DNA from 2 places in the Streptomyces sp. NPDC024698 genome. Region 1 is predicted to be linked to the other one. Evidence: riboswitches for the same ligand, from Rfam matches in the RefSeq annotation. Region 1 holds a riboswitch; the other holds the start of a gene.

Region 1 (7,626 bases):
CCAACCCCACTGATCGCAGGCCAAGTTCGCCGACCTGGCGCAAGTCGACCTACAGCGCGGGCGACGGCGGCGACTGCCTGGAAGTCGCCCTCGGTGCAGGCCGCGAAGGCCCTCTCGTCCGGGATTCCAAGAACCCCGGGCCCGTGATCGGATTCGGCGCCGCCGCCTGGGGCACCTTCGTCGGCCACGTCGGCGCCCGCTGACACAAAGGGACGGCGCCCGCGTCGCGGCGGGCGCCGTCCCTCCCCCGTTCCTCCCGTCACCGGGAAGTCGTGTCAGCTGAGCGTGCGCAGAGCGGCCGCGTCGTACGGAGCCAGCTCGTCGAAGCGCCCGGCCAGGACCTTCGCCGCCCACTCGGGGTCCTGGAGCAGCGCGCGGCCGATGGCGACGAGGTCGAACTCGTCGCGCTCCATGCGGTCGAGGAGGTCGTCGATGCCCTTGACCGGGGAGCCCTCGCCGACGAAGGCCTTGATGAAGTCGCCGTCGAGGCCGACCGAGCCGACGGTGATGGTGGGCTTGCCCGTCAGCTTCTTCGTCCAGCCGGCGAGGTTGAGGTCGGAACCGTCGAACTCGGGCAGCCAGTAGCGGCGCGTGGAGGCGTGGAAGGAGTCGACCCCGGCCGCGGCGAGCGGGGCGAGGATCGCCTCCAGCTCCTCCGGCGTCTCGGCGAGCCGGGCGTCGTAGGCCTGCTGCTTCCACTGCGAGTAGCGGAAGATGACCGGGAACTCGGGCGAGACGGCCGCGCGCACCGCGGCGACGATCTCCGCCGAGAACTTCGTACGGGCCACCGGGTCGCCGCCGTAGGCGTCCTCGCGGCGGTTGGTGCCGGCCCACAGGAACTGGTCGAGCAGATAGCCGTGGGCGCCGTGCAGTTCGACCCCGTCGAAGCCGATGCGCTCGGCGTCCGCGGCGGCCTTGGCGAACGCCTCGATGACGTCGTCGAGGTCCTGCTGGGTCATGGACTTGCCGGTGACCTCGGCGCCGTCCTTGTAGAGGCCGGAGGGGCCGACCGCCGGGGCGTCCGCGAAGGGCGGCTCGCCCGCCTTGCGGACCATGCCTATGTGCCACAGCTGCGGGACGATCGTGCCGCCGGCCGCGTGCACGGCGTCGGCGACCCTCGCCCAGCCGGCCAGCTGGTCCTCGCCGTGGAAGCGCGGCACGTCGTTGCTCTGTCCCGCCGAGTCGTGGCCGACGTACGTGCCCTCGGTCACGATGAGGCCCACGCCCGCGGCGGCGCGGCGGGAGTAGTAACCGACCACGTCCTCGCCCGGGACACCGCCCGGCGAGAACATCCGGGTCATCGGGGCCATGGCGATCCTGTTCGGGACGGTCAGGCCGTTGATGGAGACGGGACGGGACAGGATCTCGGCGGCGCGGGACGCGGCGTCAGCGGTCACGTGGGGGCTCCTCGGAGAGGTGGTCGGTATGACGTCGAACGGTCTGCGAGGCAGGAGATTCCGTACGGTATGTGCACGTGCATCGACTGCTCGTCAGCGTCAACCGCCGTACCGGCCACGGCATTCCGCCGCGCCCGCCCGGGCCGCTGTGATCCGGGCCACCCTCCGGGCCCGCCGTACGCGCCTCCGCCGCCGGAGCCGGGCCGGGGAACGCCCGAGGGCGGCACCCTCCCCTGGGGGAGGGTGCCGCCCTCGGAACGTCAGGACGATGATCGACCGGGGTCGATCAGAAGTCCATGTCACCGCCCGGCATGCCGCCCGGAGCGGCCGCGGAGGCCTTCTCCGGCTTGTCGGCGATGACGGCCTCGGTGGTCAGGAACAGCGCGGCGATGGAGGCGGCGTTCTGAAGAGCGGAACGGGTCACCTTCGCCGGGTCGATGATGCCTTCGGCGATCATGTCGACGTACTCACCGGTCGCGGCGTTCAGGCCGTGGCCGACGGGCAGGTTGCGGACCTTCTCGACGATGACGCCACCCTCGAGACCACCGTTGACGGCGATCTGCTTGAGCGGGGCCTCCAGGGCCAGACGCACGGCGTTGGCGCCGGTCGCCTCGTCACCCGTGAGCTCGAGCTTCTCGAAGACCGAGGAAGCCTGGAGCAGGGCCACGCCACCACCGGCGACGATGCCCTCCTCGACGGCAGCCTTCGCGTTGCGAACGGCGTCCTCGATGCGGTGCTTGCGCTCCTTGAGCTCGACCTCGGTGGCGGCACCGGCCTTGATGACGGCCACGCCGCCGGCCAGCTTCGCCAGACGCTCCTGGAGCTTCTCGCGGTCGTAGTCCGAGTCCGAGTTCTCGATCTCGGCACGGATCTGGTTCACGCGGCCGGCGACCTGGTCGGCGGAGCCGGAGCCGTCGACGATCGTGGTCTCGTCCTTGGTGATGACGACCTTGCGGGCGCGGCCCAGCAGGTCGATACCCGCGTTCTCCAGCTTGAGGCCGACCTCCTCGGAGATGACCTCGCCGCCCGTGAGGATGGCGATGTCGCCGAGCATGGCCTTGCGGCGGTCACCGAAGCCCGGAGCCTTGACGGCGACGGACTTGAAGGTGCCACGGATCTTGTTGACGACCAGGGTCGACAGGGCCTCGCCCTCGACGTCCTCGGCGATGATCAGCAGCGGCTTGCCCGACTGCATGACCTTCTCCAGGAGCGGGAGCAGGTCCTTGACGGAACCGATCTTGGAGTTGGCGATCAGGATGTACGGGTCGTCGAGCGACGCCTCCATACGCTCCATGTCGGTGGCGAAGTACGCCGAGATGTAGCCCTTGTCGAAGCGCATACCCTCGGTGAGCTCCAGCTCCAGACCGAAGGTCTGGGACTCCTCGACGGTGATGACGCCTTCCTTGCCGACCTTGTCCATCGCCTCGGCGATGAGCTCGCCGATCTGGGTGTCGGCGGCGGAGATGGAGGCCGTCGAAGCGATCTGCTCCTTGGTCTCGACATCCTTCGCCTGCTCAAGGAGGGCACCGGAGACGGCCTCGACGGCCTTCTCGATACCGCGCTTGAGGGCCATCGGGTTGGCGCCGGCGGCGACGTTGCGCAGGCCCTCGCGGACGAGAGCCTGGGCGAGGACGGTCGCGGTGGTCGTACCGTCACCGGCGACGTCGTCCGTCTTCTTGGCGACTTCCTTGACCAGCTCGGCGCCGATCTTCTCGTACGGGTCCTCGAGCTCGATCTCCTTGGCGATGGAAACACCATCGTTGGTGATCGTGGGCGCGCCCCACTTCTTCTCGAGGACGACGTTACGGCCCTTGGGGCCGAGGGTGACCTTGACGGCGTCGGCGAGCTGGTTCATCCCGCGCTCGAGACCGCGCCGTGCCTCCTCGTCGAACGCGATGATCTTGGCCATGTGAAGTGGTCCTCCCGGACGGGGTGGATTTCTCCGGATCGTGCCCGCGCCCGCGACGGACGGCCCTCGAACCCTGTGGTTCCTTGCCCCACAGGCCCGTGAGCCTCGCCGGCCCGATCCAAGTTCTGTCACTCTCACTGGGAGAGTGCTAACGCCAATGATTAGCACTCGACCCCTGCGAGTGCAAGCGCCTCTCATGAAAACAGCCCCCTGGCCCAGCCCCCGCCCGGGGTTCCGTCCAGCACGCGCACGCGGGCATGCGCGAGGCGGGGGGCGACCGGGAAACGCACGAGGGGCCCGCACCCCTGGTGGGATGCGGGCCCCTCGTGCGTGAGTTGAGTCGGTGGTCGTTCGCGCCCGGATCAGACGGCGAGTTTGACCATGTCCGCCTGCGGACCCTTCTGGCCCTGCGAGATCTCGAACTCCACTCGCTGACCCTCTTCAAGGGTGCGGTAGCCGTCCATCTGAATCGCGCTGTAGTGCACGAAGACGTCCGCACCACCGTCGACCGCGATGAAGCCGTACCCCTTCTCCGCGTTGAACCACTTGACGGTGCCCTGAGCCATGCCTAACTCCCCTATTACTGGCCCTTGCACAGATCCGCACTTCGCGGATCCGGGTCAGACCTCACCCCCCAAACGGTTGGGGGTGTGCGCCGGAACGCGTCGACCGCGGCTGAATGTATCTGTCCAACTGCCCTCTGCAACAGGTCAGTCGGACGAGAATTCTGGGCATGGCCGATCAATGATTTGCGGAGAATACGCAAGGATCCGGGGCAAGTCGGGCCCCATAAATGCCATAAAATACCCAAAAAGGTGAGCCACTTTGGCTACTTCTTATCGGCGCCAGAACGGCAACTCATATGCGTCCGGCATGAAACCAACATCGAAAACAAACCGGCTTCCCCAACTCTAGCGCGTTCAACCCTACAGAATTGCCCCCTCCGCTTGTCTCGCGGAAGGGGCAATTATGTGAACGCGATGTGTTCGGCATTACCGAGGGTAACGATCAGCCTCCGGCGACGGCCGGAATGATCGAGACTCCGGACCCCGCCGGGGTCGCCGTCTCCAGGCCCTGCTCGAAGCGAACGTCGTCGTCGTTGACGTACACGTTGACGAAGCGGCGCAGCTTGCCCTGGTCGTCCAGGACGCGCGCGGCGATCCCCGTGTGCTTCTTCTCCAGGTCTCCGATGACCTCGGCGAGGGTCGCGCCCTCGGCCGTCACCTCGGCGGCCCCACCGGTGTAGGTGCGCAGAATGGTGGGGATGCGGACGTTGACGCTCATGATGCGAGACCAGCCTCTCGGAAGGAGTCGAGGTTCGGGCGGATGGTCGCGGTCAGCCCGGTGTCGGAGGCCACCGCGTCCAGGGTCTTGAGGCCGTCGCCGGTGTTCAGCACGACGGTGGTCAGCGTCGGGTCGAGCAGACCGTTCTCGATCAGCTTCCGGGTGACACCGACGGTCACACCGCCCGCCGTCTCCGCGAAGATGCCCTCGGTGCGCGCGAGCAGCTTGATCGCGTCCACGATCTGCTCGTCGTCCACGTCCTCCACCGCGCCGCCGGTGCGCCGGGCGATGTCGAGCACGTACGGGCCGTCCGCCGGGTTGCCGATGGCGAGCGACTTGGCGATGGTGTCCGGCTTCTGGGGCCGTACGACGTCGTGGCCGGCCTTGTAGGCCACGGAGACCGGGGAGCAGCCCTCGGCCTGGGCGCCGAAGATCTTGTACGGCCTGTCCTCGACGAGTCCGAGTTTGATCAGCTCCTGGAGACCCTTGTCGATCTTCGTGAGCTGGGAGCCGGAGGCGATCGGCACGACGAGCTGGTCGGGGAGCCTCCAGCCGAGCTGCTCGCAGATCTCGTACGCCAGGGTCTTGGAGCCCTCGGCGTAGTAAGGCCGCAGGTTGACGTTGACGAAGCCCCAGCCCTCGCCGGCCGCGTCGCCGATCAGCTCGGAGCAGAAACGGTTCACGTCGTCGTAGTTGCCCTCGATGCCGACGAGCTCGCCGCCGTAGACCGCGGCCATGACGACCTTGCCCTGCTCCAGGTCGTGCGGGATGAACACGCAGGAACGGAAGCCGGCGCGGGCCGCGGCGGCGCCCACCGCTCCGGCGAGGTTGCCGGTGGAGGAGCAGGAGAGGGTGGTGAACCCGAAGGCACGGGCCGCTTCGATGGCCTGGGCGACGACGCGGTCCTTGAAGGAGTGCGTCGGGTTGCCCGAGTCGTCCTTGACGAAGAGCTTTCCGGCGTCGACGCCGAGCTCACGGGCCAGGTTGTCGGCCCGGACGAGCTTGGTCCAGCCAGGGTTGATGTTCGGCTTGTCCGCCACGTCCGCGGGGACGGGCAGCAGCGGCGCGTAGCGCCAGATGTTCGCGGGTCCCGCTTCGATCCGCTTGCGGAGTTCCTCGGTGTCGTACGCCGAGAAGTCGTAGGCGATCTCGAGCGGGCCGAAACACTCCTCGCAGGCGAAGACCGGGCCGAGCGGCACGCGGTGTCCGCACTCGCGGCAGGAAAGCGCCGCGGCCGGGCCGAGGTCCACCGGGTCGGCGGAGTTCGTGGTGCTTGCAACTGTCTGCGCAGCCATGGAGGCGAGGCCCTTTCTCCTCATCTTCCTCACGGCGCACTTCGCCGTGAGACGGATTTGGCACCTTCCCGAGCCGGGAGCCTCGCGACGCGATCGACATCGATCGCTACGAGACCGGCTGGAGGGTTGCCGGGGCTTCATCGGGCCGTATCCCTCTGCCCCTCTGGATGAGCGGTATTTGATTGTTGAACTGTTGAACACGATACGCGCCGACGATCCAGGACATGCGATGGTCATGCGCGTTGTTCAAGACTGTAACCGAAGGCCAGGACAGTTGAGATAGTCGTCCGAACGGCGAGACGAGCCCATCGATCCGCCGCCGGCCGCAGCGGGCACGCCGACGACGGCGTGTGATCAGACAGTGAGGAGCCGCAGACGGTGCTGAGAGAAGTCGAGAGCTGGCTGAGCACACGCTCCTGGTCCGTGACCGACCGCCCGCTCCACAAACTCATGGCAGCCAAGCGCGTCACCGGCTCGACGGTCAGTGTCGTGCTGCCCGCGCTCAACGAGGAGGAGACGGTCGGCGAGATCGTCGCGATCATCCGCCACGACCTGATGCAGCAGGTGCCCCTCGTCGACGAGATCGTCGTCGTCGACTCCGGTTCGAGCGACCGTACCGCCGCGGTCGCCGCCGCCGCGGGCGCGCGCGTCGTGCACCGCGACGACATCCTCCCGCGGATACCGGCCGTGCCCGGCAAGGGCGAGGTGCTGTGGCGGTCGCTCCTCGTGACGAGCGGGGACATCGTCGCCTTCGTCGACGCGGACCTCAGGGAGTTCTCGTCCGACTTCGTCTCCGGGATCGTGGGCCCCCTGCTCACCGAGCCCGGCGTCGACCTCGTCAAGGCCATGTACGACCGCCCGATGGCCGGCGGTGGCGGGCAGGGCGGCCGGGTCACCGAGCTGATGGCCCGCCCCCTGCTGAACATGCACTGGCCGCAGCTCGCGGGCTTCGTCCAGCCGCTCGGCGGCGAGTACGCGGCTCGCCGCTCGCTGCTCGAACAGCTCCCCTTCCCCGTCGGTTACGGCGTCGAACTGGGCATGCTCGTCGACGCCCTGCACCTGGTGGGCCTGGACGCCCTCGCCCAGGTCGACGTCGGCGTGCGCAAGCACCGCCACCAGGACGGCCAGGCGCTGGGCCGCATGGCCGCCGCGATCTACCGCACCGCGCAGCTCCGGCTCGCCCGCGGCCATCTGATCCGCCCCTCCCTGACCCAGTTCGAACGCGACCGGGACGGTTTCCGGCCGCGCACCTACTCCGTGGACACCGAGGAAAGGCCGCCGATGACCGAAATGTCCGAGTACCAGACGCGCAGAGCCGCGTAGTCCGGCGCCCACGGCCGCCGATCGCATACGGCCGAAGGGCGCGTTTGAGCGTTTCGAGACGGGGCTAGGTTTCGAGGCATGGCTTCAACGCATGGTGCCCACAGGATTCTGGTCGCCTCCAACCGCGGCCCGGTCACCTACGAGGTACGGGAGGACGACTCGCTGCACGCCCGGCGCGGCGGCGGTGGACTCGTCTCGGGTCTCTCCGCGATCGGGCCGGACGCGGGTGCGCTCTGGGTGTGCTCGGCCCTCGGCGACGGCGACCGGGAGGCCGTCCGGCGCGGGGTCGGCGAGGACGGCGTACGGATGCTGGCCATCGACGCCGCCACGCACGCCGACGCGTACAACGGCATCGCCAACTCCGTGCTGTGGTTCGTCCACCACATGCTGTACCAGACCCCGCTGGAGCCGGTCTTCG
Region 2 (7,626 bases), on a different contig from region 1:
CCGGCCTGGGCGTAGGCCCAGGAGGTCAGGCCCGAGCAGTCGAACGAGCTGGGGCCGGAGGCACCGTAGACGTACGGCGAGCCGATCACGCTCTGGGCGGCCGCGAACGCGGCGCCGGCGCGGCCCGAGGCGGCCTTGGTGGTGCCGAGGTCGACGCGCTCGCTGGCGCGGGTCGCCCGCTCCTTCTCCTGGGTGGCCAGCGCCGCCTTGTCCTGCGCCGTCAGGGAGTTCAGGAGCTTCTGCGCGGAGCCCAGCTTGCCCTGGACTTCCTGCTTCTTCTTGGCGAGCTCGGCCCGGGTGTCGGCGAGGTCCTTGAGCTTCGCGGAGGCCTCGGCACGCTGCTGGGCCAGCGAACGCTGCTTCTCCTGGACCTTCTTGAGCGACTCGACCTGCTGGGCGCTCAGCTGGTCCATGGCCGAGGCCTTGTCCAGGAAGTCGTCCGGGTTGGAGGAGAGGAAGAGCGCGACGGAGGGGTCGATACCGCCGGTGCGGTACTGGGCGCTGGCCATCGAACCGAGGCCGTCACGGAGCTCGTTGAGCTCCTCCTGGCCACGGGCGACGTTGTCCTGGAGAGCGCTGATCTCCTTCTGGAGCTTCTGCTGCTTCTCCTTGGCGCCGTCGAGCTTCTCCGTGGCCTGCTCGGCCTCCTGGTAGAGCTTGTCGACCTTGGTCTTGACCTCGTCCTTGTTGGGCTTCTCGGACGGGGCCGCGTTGGCGGCGTTGGCGCTGAGCACAACGGCGGCAGCGGCGGCGGTGGTGAGCACGGTCACACGGGTGCGGCTCGGCTGCTTGGGTCGACGGTGGGACGCCACGAAGGCGAGCTCCTTCTTCCTCCAGCCGCCTGCCGAAAACGCCGACGGGCGGTGCCCCTCCACCGTCACTCCTCATGAGTGATCACCCTGTTGGAGGTTCGAGGCACGACCCTAGTGACCTACTTGTGATCAGTTCAAATCCAAACCTGAAAATTCTTTGTCACGGAGCGCATTCTTTGCCATCAACTCACCAGCAGTAATGCTCGCTTGACACTACGTCGCGTGAAGACATGACCAATTCGGGCATCACGCACAGACGTTACGCATGGTGCGTAGGCGGCTCATGCGACTTAGGAGACGGATCGCCGGACACGCGCGACGCGAGGGAGAAGACGTCCCGGAAGCACGCCGGAGGAGTCGCTCAGCCGCGCGAGAAGCGCTTGAGGAGCACCACGGACGCCACCGGCCGGGCGCCCGCCTTGGCGATCCCGTCGGCCACCTCACGGTCGGTGGAGACGACGATCACCGGCCGGCCGGGCGGCTCGGCGCGCACCAGCTGGCGGATCAGCTCGTCCGCCGTGACACCGGGCTTGGAGAACAGCACCCGCACCCCGCGCGGGGGCGCGAGCAGCACCGGCGCGGCCAGTTCGGCCCCGTCGAAGACACAGGTGACCTCGGCGCCGGTCTGCGCGGCCAGCTGCGAGAGCTGGCCGAGCAGCCGCAGCCGCTGCTTCTCCAGCGGCATCTGGGGATAGCCGGTCTTGGTGACGTTGTAGCCGTCGACCACCAGATGGGCCTGGGGCAGCGCGAGCAACTGGTCCAGGATCGCGGGGTCGTTCTCGGACAGGGCCCGGGTGGCGATGTCCTTCGGGGTCATCCGTCCCGGCTCGACCGCCTCCACCGTCTCCGCGGGCCGTACGGAGACGGGAGGCAGCGCCAGTTCCCTGCGCAGCCCCTGGGCCGCGTCCAGCACCGTGTCCAGCAGCAGCCGCACCCGCATGTCCTCGACGCTGCGACCCTCGCGGGCCGCCTTGCGGGTGGCCTCCAGCGCGGCCTCGGCCTCCGCCAGACGCGCCTTGAGCCGCCGCGTCTCGCTCTCGGCCGCGGACACCTGGGCCTGGCCCTCCGCCTTCGCCCCCTCCGTCTCGGCCTGGAGCTTGCGCAGGGCCGCCTCGCCGCGCTTGACGTCGCTGAGGGCCCCGCGCAGCTTGCGGTGAAGCGATTCCGCTTCCTTGCGGGCCGACTCCAGTTCCGCGCGCAGCCGTTCGGTCTCGGTCCGCGTCTGCGCGCGGGCCTCCGCGAGATCGGCGCGCAGCCGGTCCAGCTCGGCGCGGCTCTCCTCGTCGGCGCGCTCGGCGTCCGCGCGCAGGGCCTCCTCGCCCGCGGCGGTCACGAGCTTGACCCAACCGGCGGGACGCACGACGTAGGCCGCGGCCGCCACGTCCAGCGGATCCGCGGCCGGGGGCGGCGCGCCCGAGTCGAGAGCGCCGACGAGCTCGGGCTGGGCCTCTCTGAGCTTCTCCGCGATCCGCTGTCTGAACAGCGGGTCGGTCTCCAGCGCCGCCGCCATCGCGTTGCCCGCGAACTTGGCGCGACGATTGGGAGCGAATCGGGCGTACTGCCGCAGCTGTGCGGGCAGTTCGGACACCGTCAGCCCGCCGAAGCCGTCCGAGACGATCTGCACGACCCGCCGGCGCACGCCGTCGGGCAGCGGACGGTCGAGCACCTCGGCGGTGCCGTCGTCCGGCTCCCCGCCTGTGGTCTCCACCATCCGTTCACCCCAAAATCCGTGCGGGGCCCGCTCCCTCAGGAGCCGGCGCCCGGCCTGTCCACGAGTTCGACCTGATCCACCGCGTTGCACCAGCGGCACCGCACCGACTCGATGGTCTCACTGACCACCTCGCGCTCCTCGACCTTGGGCTCACCGGCCAGGTCCAGGTGCACATACTCGACGACCTTCGACGAGCGGGTCACGTCGAAACGCGTGAGGTTGCCACAGAGGGCACAGCGCCAGCGGGTCTTCGCGTCGGGCAGGGGAACCGTCATAGGGCAGCCGCTTTCCTTCTAGTGTCCGTCCGGCGCCGGTTTTCCCGGTGCTTTGGCTCGTAACCCTACGGCCTGGCGGGTACTCGACGCTCGGGTGTCCACGGCGGCGAGGCGGTCTGTGCGCACCCGTCCGGTTACGTCATGCTCTGTACCATGATCGGCAATTGGAGTGCGACGGCCGGAAGGGCGCTGAGGGGCCGGTCTGCGCCGGTGACGTACGGACTGATCGTCCTGTGCTGTCTGATCTTCGTGATCGGTCCCGCCTCGGGCCTGGATCCCGCGTACGGCACCGGGGACGAACTGCTGGTCGCGCAGCGGGCGTACTTCCGCCGCTGGGGCGTGGTGCCTGCCGGGCTGTTCGGCGGGGCGCCCGGCGAGGCCTTCACCCCCGCGACCGCGCTGTTCATCCACGGCAGCTGGCTCCATCTCCTGGGCAACATGCTGTTCTTCTACGTCTTCGGGCTGATGACCGAGGAGCGCATGGGCCACCTGGAGTTCGCCCTCTTCTACCTGGGCTGCGGGTATCTGGCCCTGCTGGGCTACGCGGCCGCCAACGCGTCCTCGCAGCAGTCCCTGGTCGGGGCCTCCGGGGCGATCTCCGCGGTGCTCGGCGCGTTCCTGTACCTGTTCCCCAGGGCCCGGGTGACCAGTCTCTTCCCGTTCCTGTTCTTCCTGCCGCTGCGGTTCCCCGCCTGGGTGGTGCTGCCGTTCTGGTTCACGCTGCAATGGCTGGCGGCGGGCCGCAGCTCCTCGGGTCCAGGGGTCGCCTATCTGGCCCACCTGGTGGGCTTCACCCTGGGTTTCGTCTACGCCTGGGCCCGGTTCCACCGCCGCCCGGCCGCCGTGCCCGCCCTCGGGGTGCTGCCGGGGCCCCCGGTGGAGCGGCCCGGCCCCGTGGACCGCGAGTAGGGTGAGATCCCCAGCAGCGGCCCCTAGGGAGAGAACCAGCCGTGATCACCGCGATCGTCCTCATCAAGACCAGCGTGGACCGGATCCCCGAGATCGCCGAGTCGATCGCGTCGCTGGACAGCGTCAGCGAGGTCTTCTCCGTCACCGGCACCTACGACCTGATCGCCATGGTCCGGGTCCAGGCCCACGACGACCTGGCGGACGTGATCCCCGGCAAGATCAGCAAGATCCCGGGCGTCGAGGCGACGGACACGCACGTGGCGTTCCGTACGTACTCCCAGCACGACCTGGAGGCGGCGTTCGCGATCGGTCTCGACTCCTGACCGACGCGGCGCCGCCTCCGGGCGTGGCTGCCCCTGCCCTCAGACCGCGGGGACGCAGCGGCCGCCCTCGGTGCGGTACTGCCAGCGCGCGCCGTCCCTGACCAGCTCGCGCACCGCGCGCACGAACCGCTCGACGTGCTCGTCGGGGGTGCCGGCCCCGAAGCTGACCCGGATGGCGTTGAGGGACTTCTCGCCGGGTGCCGCCTCCGGGGCTCCGCACTCCCCCTGGGTCTCGGGGGCGCTGCCGAGCAGCGTGCGCACGAGCGGATGGGCGCAGAAGAGGCCGTCGCGGACACCGATGCCGTACTCGGCGGACAGCGCCGCCGCGAAGTGCGAGCTGTTCCAGCCCTCGACGACGAAGGAGATGACGCCGACGCGGGGGGCGTCGTCGCCGAAGAGCGAGAGGACCCGGACCTCGGGGACCTCGGCGAGGCCCTCCCGGACGGTACGGATCAGGTGCCGCTCGCGGGCGAGCAGGTTGTCGAAGCCCTCCTCGGTGAGCGCCTTGCACGCCGACGCGATCGAGTAGGCGCCGATGACGTTCGGCGAGCCGGCCTCGTGCCGGGCGGCGCTGTCGTGCCACTCCACGTCCACCCCGCCGTCGGCGCGCCGGGTGACCTTGCGGCTGGCGCCGCCGCCGGCGAGGTAGGGGTCGGCCTCGCGCAGCCAGTCGGAGCGGCCCGCGAGGACACCGGAGCCGAAGGGCGCGTACAGCTTGTGCCCGGAGAAGGCGACCCAGTCGACGTCGAGGTCCTGGACCGACACCGGGTGGTGCGGGGCGAGCTGGGCGGCGTCGAGGACGATCCGGGCGCCGTGGGCGTGCGCTGCGGCGGCCAGTTCCCGCACGGGCCACAGCTCCCCGGTGACGTTCGAGGCGCCGGTGACGCACACCAGGGCCGGTCCATGGCCCCCTTCAACGGACACCGTGCGGGCGGCGAGGGCGCGCTCCAGGGTCTCGACGGCCTCGGCGGGGGTGCGGGGGGCGTTCAGGTAGGTCACCCGGGCGTCGCGCCAGGGCAGCAGCGAGGCGTGGTGCTCGGTCTCGAAGACGAAGACCTGGCAGTCGGCCGGGAGGGCCGCGGCGAGCAGGTTGAGCGAGTCGGTGGTGGAGCGGGTGAACACGACCTGGTCGTCGGCGCGGCAGTCGAGGAACTCCTCGACGGTCCTGCGGGCGTTCTCGAAGAGGTCGGTGGACAGCTGCGAGAGGTAGCCGGCGCCCCGGTGGACGCTGCCGTAGTACGGCGCGTACGCGGCCACGTCGTCCCACACCCGCTGGAGGGCGGGCGCGCTGGCGGCGTAGTCGAGGGCCGCGTAGGTCACCTCGCCGCCGGTGACGAGCGGGACGGTGACATCCCGGCCCAGAACGGGCAGGGGGGCACAAACACTCTGGTCGGCGGCAACGGTGGAGACAGACATGGCGAGCTCCTGTGAGAGGCAGGCGGGATCACCGCGCGAGCCGGCCGCCGCAGGCGGCGCTCAGCGCGGGAGAAGGGTGAAAAGGGTGTGCGGAGGCGGGGCTCGGCGCCCTATCGCATTCGCTTGCTCACAGAAGGCTCCCTCGAACGACCAGGACCCCTGGTGGTCCGCCCGGAGAGCGGGAGGGGTCCGCGCTTGCCGTAGGCCTCGCTGCCTACGACCTGGTCTTCACCCGGGGCACCCCGCCACGGACGGAGGGTTGCCGGACAGCCGGCCGGGGCCTGATGGCTGTCACTCATGACCTGATACAGCATCTTGCCAGAGGATCTTCCCCGCGCAAGACGCAGTCCAGGATCCGGACTGCGTCCCGCGCCGGGCTCCGGTGGGGACCGGCGGGTGGATCAGGCGTTGCTGGCGGCCACCCAGCGCTCCAGGGTGCGCTTCGCGGCGCCGGAGTCGATCGCCTCGGCGGCCTTCTCCATTCCCTCGCGGAGTTGGCCGGTGAGCGGCGCGCCGGTCGGCGAGAGGGCCACCAGGGCGGCCGCCGAGTTCAGCAGGACCGCGTCCCGCACGGGCCCCTTCTCGCCGTCCAGGAGGCGCCGGGCGACCTCCGCGTTGTACGAGGCGTCGGCGCCGCGCAGTGCCTCCACCGGGACGATGTCGAGCCCGACGTCGCGGGGGTCGAAGCGCTCCTCGGTGACCTTGCCGTCGCGGACGACCCACACGTGGGAACCCCCGGTGGTGGTCAGCTCGTCGAGGCCGTCGTCACCGCGGAAGACCAGCGAGGAGTTGCCGCGCTCGGCGAACACGCCCGCCACGATGGGCGCCATCCGGGCATCGGCGACGCCGACCGCCTGGGCCTTCACCCGTGCCGGGTTGGTCAGCGGTCCGAGCACGTTGAAGGTGGTCCTGATGCCCAACTGGCCGCGGGCCGCCGCCACATGACGCAGCGCCGGGTGGAACTTGACCGCGAAGCAGAAGGTGATCCCGGCCTCCTCGGCCACCGCGGCGACCCGGCTCACCGGCAGTTGCAGATTGACGCCGAGCTTCTCCAGCACGTCCGACGCCCCGGACGCGGAGGACGCCGCCCGGTTGCCGTGCTTGACGACCTTGGCGCCGGTGCCGGCCACCACGATCGAGGACATCGTGGAGATGTTGACGGTCTTCGCGCCGTCGCCGCCCGTTCCGACGATGTCGACGGTGCGTCCGGGCACCTCGATCACGTTCGCGTGCTCGTACATGGCCCGGACGAGTCCGGCGATCTCCTGGACGGTCTCGCCCTTGGCCCGCAGCGCCACCACGAACCCGGCGATCTGCGCGTCGGTCGCCTCGCCGCGCATGATGCGGTCCATCGCCCAGGCCGTGTCGTCGGCGCTCTGGTCGCGGCCTTCGAGCAGTCCGTTCAGTACCGCGGGCCAGGAACGGCCCGCCGCGGTGTCGCCTCCAGCGGGGTTCACAGCGCTCATGGTCGCTCCTGGTTTCCTGGGTCACGCGGTCGTGCTGACACGGGCGCGGGTGACACGGTCGTGGGCGCCGCGGGGTGGACTCACCCCCTGGCACCGGGTGAGTCCACCCTATCCAGCCCCGAGACGGCGAAGAGCCCCGTCCGTTGCGTGGACGGGGCTCCTGCCGTGGCGAACTGCCGGGGATCAGTGGTGGCCGTGGCCGCTCGTGATCTCCTTGTACTCCTCGACGGTGGGCTTGGGGATCTGGCCCTCCTCGCCGTAGAAGCCCTTGCTCATCTTGGCGCGCAGCTTCTGCGCACCCGAGACCTTGCGCTCGACACCGTTCTCGTCGACCGTCGGGCCGATCTCGGCCGGCTTGTACTGCACGTGCGCGGTGAGCGTGTGCAGCGCGTCCTGGCTGAGCGGCTCGTGGACCTCGATGAACTCACCGTGCGGCAGGCGCTTGATGATGCCCGACTCGCGGCCGTGCAGCACCTTGTCCCGGTCCCGGCGCTGGAGGCCGAGGCAGATCCGCTTGGTGGCGATGAACGTGAGCACCGGCACGACGAAGAAGGCGATGCGCACGAACCAGGTGATCGAGTTGATCGCCAGGTGGAAGTGCGTGGCCCAGATGTCGTTGCCGCCGCCGACGAGCAGGACGAAGTACCAGCTGATCCAGGCGGCACCGAACGCGGTCCGGGTCGGGACGTTGCGCGGGCGGTCCAGGATGTGGTG

What was found. A riboswitch is a leader RNA that binds a small molecule or an ion and turns the genes downstream of it on or off. The one in region 1 is predicted to bind S-adenosylmethionine.
Region 2: it holds a riboswitch for S-adenosylmethionine, as region 1 does, so the genes downstream of both, ACZ4AA_RS00400 (aminotransferase class V-fold PLP-dependent enzyme) here and thrC (threonine synthase) in region 1, are expected to answer to the same signal.

The regions. Positions count from the first base shown of each region.
Region 1 is NZ_JBVHLK010000004.1:175,173-182,798, reverse strand. It holds gene ACZ4AA_RS11790 (DUF397 domain-containing protein) at 1-203, shown strand, start outside; gene ACZ4AA_RS11785 (NADH:flavin oxidoreductase) at 276-1,397, opposite strand; gene groL (chaperonin GroEL) at 1,684-3,306, opposite strand; gene ACZ4AA_RS11775 (cold-shock protein) at 3,669-3,872, opposite strand; gene ACZ4AA_RS11770 (MoaD/ThiS family protein) at 4,315-4,590, opposite strand; gene thrC (threonine synthase) at 4,587-5,885, opposite strand; SAM riboswitch class I at 5,903-6,059, opposite strand; gene ACZ4AA_RS11760 (glucosyl-3-phosphoglycerate synthase) at 6,264-7,208, shown strand; gene ACZ4AA_RS11755 (alpha,alpha-trehalose-phosphate synthase (UDP-forming)) at 7,287-7,626, shown strand, end outside.
Region 2 is NZ_JBVHLK010000001.1:83,126-90,751, forward strand. It holds gene ACZ4AA_RS00375 (C40 family peptidase) at 1-812, opposite strand, end outside; gene ACZ4AA_RS00380 (NYN domain-containing protein) at 1,174-2,523, opposite strand; gene ACZ4AA_RS00385 (hypothetical protein) at 2,559-2,798, opposite strand; gene ACZ4AA_RS00390 (rhomboid family intramembrane serine protease) at 2,952-3,707, shown strand; gene ACZ4AA_RS00395 (Lrp/AsnC family transcriptional regulator) at 3,749-4,030, shown strand; gene ACZ4AA_RS00400 (aminotransferase class V-fold PLP-dependent enzyme) at 4,070-5,446, opposite strand; SAM riboswitch class IV at 5,633-5,749, opposite strand; gene trpD (anthranilate phosphoribosyltransferase) at 5,848-6,912, opposite strand; gene qcrB (cytochrome bc1 complex cytochrome b subunit) at 7,096-7,626, opposite strand, start outside.